Solitalea lacus: one gene and its partner. Each later gene encodes a partner of the first gene's protein in a complex. Links are inferred from orthologs where the notes say so. Each region holds a gene or a part of one and is shown on either strand. Other genes may lie near its edges. The genes, in order: carA and carB.

Region 1 (3,155 bases):
AATCCAGGTAAGTCAATAAAGAAGATTGTTTATGCTACACAATTTCATGGAGAGGAACTCCCGTTTGTTGAACGAATCATTGAATTTGGCAATGCTATTAATGCAGAAACAACGGTATTAAAAATAAACACTAATGAAAAGCAAGAAGAGTCGTTGATTAACAAGCTTAAACTTGTGTCTTCAACTCACAAATGTCGTATTGAAACTTATACTGCAGTATCTGAATCAACAGGAATAATAGAATATGCACAAAAATATGGTGCCGATTTACTGGTAATGGTAACACACAAACGCACCTTACTTGAAAAGTTCTTTACTCCTAGCCTTACCAAAAAACTGGCTGAACATTCTGACATTCCTTTACTAGCCTACCACGGTTAAGATAACTCCAACAACATAAATTCGGTACACTTCTTAAATGTTTTAGATTTAAGAAGTGTACCTTATTAAAAGAGTGGCATGCAAAATTAAATCCAATAAAAAAACCTGTAAATACTTAATTTCCCAGCAAACATTTTAGCATTAAGATGAACAAGATATATCACCTTTCAACCTGTAGTACATGCAGTAAGATTATTAAAAACGCCGAATACGCAGGTGTTAAGTTTGAAAAGCAAGACATTAAAACCCAGCCCATAAGTACCGACCAATTAGAAGCAATGATGAAATTAGCAGGATCTTACGAAGCTTTGTTTAGCCGCCGGTCACAAAAATTCAGGCCTATGGGCTTACATGAAAAGACCCTGACAGAAAACGATTACCGTGATTTAATTTTACAAGAGTACACGTTTTTAAAACGCCCGGTTGTAGTTTCAGGAGATAAAATCTTTGTAGGCAACAGTCCAAAAGTTGTAGAGGAAATGATAGGTAAATTAAAGTAAGTTATAATTATTCCAATAAACAAAAGCGGGCTGTTATTTACAACAGCCCGCTTTTGTTATTCAGAAGTTAACACAAGCCAAATCCTCGCTCTTGCATCTTACTTCTTAGATATATCTTTTAGCTCAGCATAGCTACAAAATCATCAAACAAATAACGTGAATCATGCGGACCTGGAGACGATTCTGGATGGTATTGCACCGAAAATGCTTTTTTACCTTTTACGCGAATACCTTCAATGGTACCGTCGTTAAGGTTAAGGTGAGTAATCTCCACTTTATCCGAGGCTTTCACTTCATCAGGGTTTACAGCAAAGCCGTGGTTTTGAGAAGTTACTTCACAGTGATTTTTAATTATGTTCTTAACCGGGTGGTTTAATCCGCGGTGACCATTTTTCATCTTATAAGTTGATATACCGTTTGCCTGTGCTAACATTTGGTGACCTAAACAAATACCGAACATAGGTTTGTTAGCGGCTAAAATTTTAGTTACAGTTTCAACCCCGTAAGGCATAGCACCAGGATCACCAGGACCATTTGAAATAAAATAACCGTGTGGTTTCCATTGCTCCATTTCTTCAAAAGAAGTTTTAGCCGGGAATACCTTGCAGTAAACATCACGATCATCAAAATTTCGAAGGATATTTTTCTTCACCCCTAAATCCAACACCGCAACACGGTAAGCAGCTTCTGAATTTCCGTAGAAATAAGGCTCAGTTGTACTTACTTCTGACGATAGTTCTAAACCTTCCATAGAAGGAACTTCAGCTAACTTTTTCTTTAACTCTTCAATATCAAGAATCTCAGAAGAAATAATACCGTTCATAGCGCCTTTATCACGAATGTGGCGCACCAACTGACGGGTGTCAACATTACTAATGGCAACTACATTTTCATTCAAGTAATATTCCTGAATTGATTCGTCGGCCATTTTACGCGAATAATTTGACGTAAAATTTTTACAAACCAACCCAGCAATTTTTACTGAATCTGATTCAACTTCCTCATCAGAAATACCATAGTTACCAATATGTGCATTGGTAGTAACCATGATTTGCCGATAATAAGAAGGGTCAGTGAAAATTTCTTGATAACCGGTCATTCCGGTATTAAAACATATTTCGCCGGTGGTGGTTCCTATTTTACCGGCAGCTTTTCCGTGGAATACTGTACCATCCTCAAGCAACAGTACAGCAGGGATTTTCTCGAACGTGCTCATTAAGTTGCAAAGGTAGAAAAAATCAGGTACTTTCGCTTGCTTTTACACAAAAATTCCACAAAATGTCAGTCAATACCGAAATCAGACGCATTACCACCAATACCGTTCAGGAAATGAAGATGAACGGAGAAAAAATTTCAATGCTTACCGCTTATGATTATTCCACCGCAGTAATCCTCGACAACGCCGGCATTGACGTTCTTTTAGTGGGCGACTCTGCATCAAATGTAATGGCAGGCCATGAAACCACGCTCCCTATTACGCTCGACCAAATGATTTACCATGCATCGTCTGTAGTAAGGGGGGCCAAGCGCGCGTTGGTGGTAGTTGATTTACCTTTCGGTTCGTATCAAGGTAATTCAAAAGAGGCTCTTGCCTCTGCCATTCGCATCATGAAAGAATCGGGTGCGCATGCAGTAAAACTTGAAGGAGGAGCAGAAGTAAAGGAATCAATTGAGCGGATTATTTCAGCTGGAATTCCTGTTATGGGACATTTAGGCTTAACACCACAGTCTATTTATAAATTTGGTACTTATACAGTAAGAGCAAAAGAAGAAGCTGAAGCTAAAAAACTACTGGACGATATTCAATTGCTACAACAATCGGGGTGCTTTGCAGCTGTTTTAGAGAAAATACCCGCAAAACTGGCCAAAGAAGCGACCTCTTTAGTAAAAATCCCAATCATTGGAATTGGAGCAGGACCAGATGTTGATGGTCAGGTATTGGTTATAAATGACATGTTGGGTATAACAAAAGGATTCCGTCCTCGTTTTTTACGTCAATACTTAAACTTATTTGAGGAAATTGGAGGGGCTGTAAAGAAATACATTGCCGACGTAAAAAGTCAGGATTTTCCTAATAAAAAAGAACAATATTAAACAGTATAGGTTTACTATTAACCTAACTTTACATTTACAAATTAAACCTATTTGAATTTCTATGACCATAAATCCGTAATAAAATTACGGGAATAAGGGAATTGATATGTGATTTTGGATTTACGTTTTCCAATTGAGACACCTCTTGTAATTCTGAAATCTAAAATCTAAAATGATAAC
Region 2 (3,710 bases), 1.3 Mb from region 1 along the record:
AAGTTATCTTGGATAAAGAATCCTACCATTGGTGTAATTCCAAAATTAAAGACATCATTATCGCTTTGAAAAATACCTCCTATATTGGCCAATTGTGCCCCTATGAGGAAGTTGCCTTTTTGGGTTTGAGCTTTAACAGTTACCGTAACTGCCAATAGCAAAATAAAGAGAGTAGAGAGCTTTTTCATAAAGATTAGCGTTTAATTTTAGATAAATAGTGTGTTTTTATTTCACAAATAATTAGATGGTAATCCTAATTTAATTAAGTTTCACCGCATTACAAAACTTAAATGAGTTTTTCAAAGTCATAAGTAAATGCTTAAATAAAAAACTCCCGAATAAATTTATATCCGGGAGTTTTTTTTATACTTTATAGTTACCTGCTTATTTCGACAAGTACATTGATTTTTCTTTGTACAAATGACGGAAATAAGGGTCTTCCAAATCTTTGATAAAACGAATTGCTTCACCAGTAGATTTCATTTCAGGCCCAAGTTCCTTATTCACTTCTGGGAATTTATCAAATGAAAACACCGGCTCCTTAATGGCATAACCATTCAACTTTTCCTTAATGGTAAAGTCTTTTAGCTTATTAGCCCCCAACATCACCTTTGCTGCTATGTTTATGTAAGGTACATCATACGCTTTAGCAATGAACGGAACCGTACGTGAAGCACGAGGGTTAGCCTCAATTACATAAACGTTCTCATCTTTTACTGCAAACTGGATGTTAAGCAATCCACGCACATTTAATGCTTTCGCTAACTTAACAGTGTACTCAACCATTTTACTCTTCACATTCTCAGACAAACTAAATGGAGGCAACACTGCACTTGAATCGCCTGAGTGGATCCCTGCCGGTTCAATATGTTCCATTAAACCTACAATGTGAACGTCATCACCATCACAAATAGAATCAGATTCTGATTCTTCGGCACGATCAAGGAAATGGTCAATCAGGATTTTGTTATCAGGCATATGGCGCAACAATTTCACAACTGCACGCTCCAGCTCTTCATCGTTTATAACGATTTCCATACCTTGGCCTCCTAAAACGTAGCTAGGACGAACCAATACAGGATAACCCACCTCATTTGCCACTTTAATAGCCTCATCTGCCGAGTGAGCCACACCATATTTAGGGTAAGGAATATCCAGATCTTTTAAAAGATCAGAGAAACGACCTCTATCTTCAGCAACATCCATATCAGGGAATGAAGTACCGATGATTTTGATATTGTTTTTGTGCAACAGCTCTGCCATTTTCAAAGCCGTTTGTCCGCCCAATTGAACAATTACACCTTCAGGTTTTTCAAGGTCGATAATTTCACGGACGTGCTCCCAGAAAACAGGCTCAAAGTATAATTTATCTGCCATGTTAAAGTCGGTAGACACCGTTTCTGGGTTACAGTTCACCATAATTGATTCATAACCTGCTTCTTTAGCAGCCAATAAACCGTGAACACATGAGTAGTCGAACTCAATACCTTGACCAATGCGGTTAGGACCTGAACCTAATACAATGATCTTTTTCTTATCAGAAGGAATCGACTCATTTTCGCCCTCATAAGTTGAATAATAATAAGGTGTTTGAGCAGGGAATTCAGCCGCACAGGTATCTACCATTTTGTAAACCCTATTAATGCCTAATTCTTTACGCTTGTAATAAATATCGTCCTCTTCAACTCCTAACAAATACGCTAACTGTAAGTCAGAATAGCCTTTTTGCTTAGCGTTAATTAGTAAGTCTTTCGGAATATTAGCAAGTGAATAACGCTTAACTTCAAGCTCTAGATGCACCAATTCTTGAATTTGCATCAAGAACCAACGATCAATTTTAGTAGCCTTTTGAACAGAAGAAACCGGAACTCCTAATGCAAGTGCATCTTTTACATGGAATAAACGATCCCAACTTGGACGCTCAAGGCTTTGCATGATTTTATCAAGATCCTTCAATTGTTTTCCATCAGCACCTAAACCATTGCGGCTAATTTCCAACGACTGACATGCTTTTTGTAAAGCTTCGTTAAAGCTACGGCCAATACCCATTACCTCTCCTACCGATTTCATCTGCAAGCCCAATTCTTTATTGGCTCCTTTAAATTTCTGGAAGTTCCAGCGAGGAATTTTTACAATAACGTAATCAAGAGTTGGCTCAAAGTAGGCCGATGTGGTTTTGGTAATCTGATTTTCGATTTCATCCAAGTTATAACCAATCGCCAACTTAGCTGCAATCTTAGCAATTGGATAACCGGTTGCTTTAGAAGCCAGCGCTGATGAGCGAGACACACGTGGGTTAATCTCAATAGCAATGATTGATTCATCATCAGGATTAACCGAAAACTGCACGTTACATCCTCCGGCAAAGTTTCCGATAGCGCGCATCATTTTGATCGCTTGATTACGCATTTCTTGGTAACAACGATCAGAAAGGGTCATCGCAGGAGCAACCGTAATTGAGTCGCCGGTATGGATACCCATTGGGTCGAAGTTTTCGATAGAACAAATGATAATCACATTATCATTGTTATCACGAAGTAACTCTAACTCATATTCCTTCCAACCTAAAACCGCTTTCTCCACTAACACTTCGTGTGTAGGCGAAGCTTGCAAACCACGGTTTAAGGCCGCATCAAACTCTTCTTTTCTGTGAACAAAACCTCCACCTGATCCGCCAAGGGTATATGATGGGCGAATTACTAATGGGAACCCAATTTCTTGAGCCGCCTCTTTACCCTCAAGGAAGGAGTTAGCAATTTTTGAAGGGGCAACACCCACTCCAATATCAATCATTAATTGACGGAACTCTTCACGGTTTTCAGTCTTTTCAATCGCGGCAACATCCACCCCGATAACTTTAACACCATACTTTGCCCATATTCCACGCTCTTCTGATTCTTTGGCAAGATTCAGAGCCGTTTGGCCTCCCATGGTTGGCAACACGGCATCAATTTTACGCTCTTGTAAAATTTGTTCAATACTTTCACAATTAAGCGGTAACAGGTACACATGATCAGCAATTACCTTATCAGTCATGATGGTAGCAGGATTCGAATTTATGATCGAAACTTCAATACCTTCTTCTTTTAATGATAATGCTGCTTGGGAGCCTGAATAATCGAATTCGCATGCCTGGCCGATAATGATTGGACCAGAACCGATGATGAGGACAGATTTAATACTTTCGTTTCTTGGCATCTCTTGAAGGGAGTCTAAAAATTGTGCAAAGGTATCATTTTTCGGAAATAATATAATGATATTTTTTATTTCTTTTATTTTACGCCTTAAAACCTAACAAAAAGCTAAAGTTCAATTGCTTATAAAACAGAGAGAGCTGCAACAGCATTCGACTGAAACAGCTCTTCTCGCCTGAAATTAACCGGGTTCTGGGTTTGATATTTTTTATATATGACTAATCCTATCAGAAAACTAATCCTATTAGAATCTATCTATTATTGAACAAGTTTAATTTCTCCAAGATCTACCATTTTATTTTCAGGAACAGTTACTTCAACCTGAACATCTTTTAATGGCTCGATGGCATCCACAATTACTTTATAATTACCAGGTTTCACATTTTGAAACTCAAAGGCACCACCATTAACCGGCGCACGTAAAGAGTCGGCTCCCATTATTGCCCAAACTGTTGCTGCACCTTCTGAAGGAACAATTTTACCTTTAATACCTGCATGGTCTATAGCTTTAAATGC

The links.
Region 2: the proteins of carA (region 1) and carB are in contact, whole or in part, in a solved structure (PDB 1KEE), measured with the Escherichia coli proteins. The link is inferred for Solitalea lacus from one-to-one orthologs.

What each region holds. Positions count from the first base shown.
Region 1 is NZ_CP091740.1:1,327,511-1,330,665, reverse strand. Bases 49-2,873 are described here. They hold carA (glutamine-hydrolyzing carbamoyl-phosphate synthase small subunit), read right to left. Parts: upstream 2,098-2,873; coding sequence 1,000-2,097; downstream 49-999. Other genes in these bases: panB (3-methyl-2-oxobutanoate hydroxymethyltransferase), read left to right, coding at 2,160-2,873; L2B55_RS05620 (arsenate reductase family protein), read left to right, coding at 528-881; L2B55_RS05625 (universal stress protein), read left to right, coding at 49-381. In the rest of the region: more of L2B55_RS05625, read left to right, coding at 1-48; more of panB, read left to right, coding at 2,874-2,975. UniProt on the Escherichia coli protein: Small subunit of the glutamine-dependent carbamoyl phosphate synthetase (CPSase).
Region 2 is NZ_CP091740.1:46,522-50,231, forward strand. What follows is about bases 185-3,564. They hold carB (carbamoyl-phosphate synthase large subunit), read right to left. Parts: upstream 3,199-3,564; coding sequence 385-3,198; downstream 185-384. Other genes in these bases: L2B55_RS00155 (outer membrane beta-barrel protein), read right to left, coding at 185-188; L2B55_RS00165 (carboxypeptidase-like regulatory domain-containing protein), read right to left, coding at 3,453-3,564. In the rest of the region: more of L2B55_RS00155, read right to left, coding at 1-184; more of L2B55_RS00165, read right to left, coding at 3,565-3,710. UniProt on the Escherichia coli protein: Large subunit of the glutamine-dependent carbamoyl phosphate synthetase (CPSase).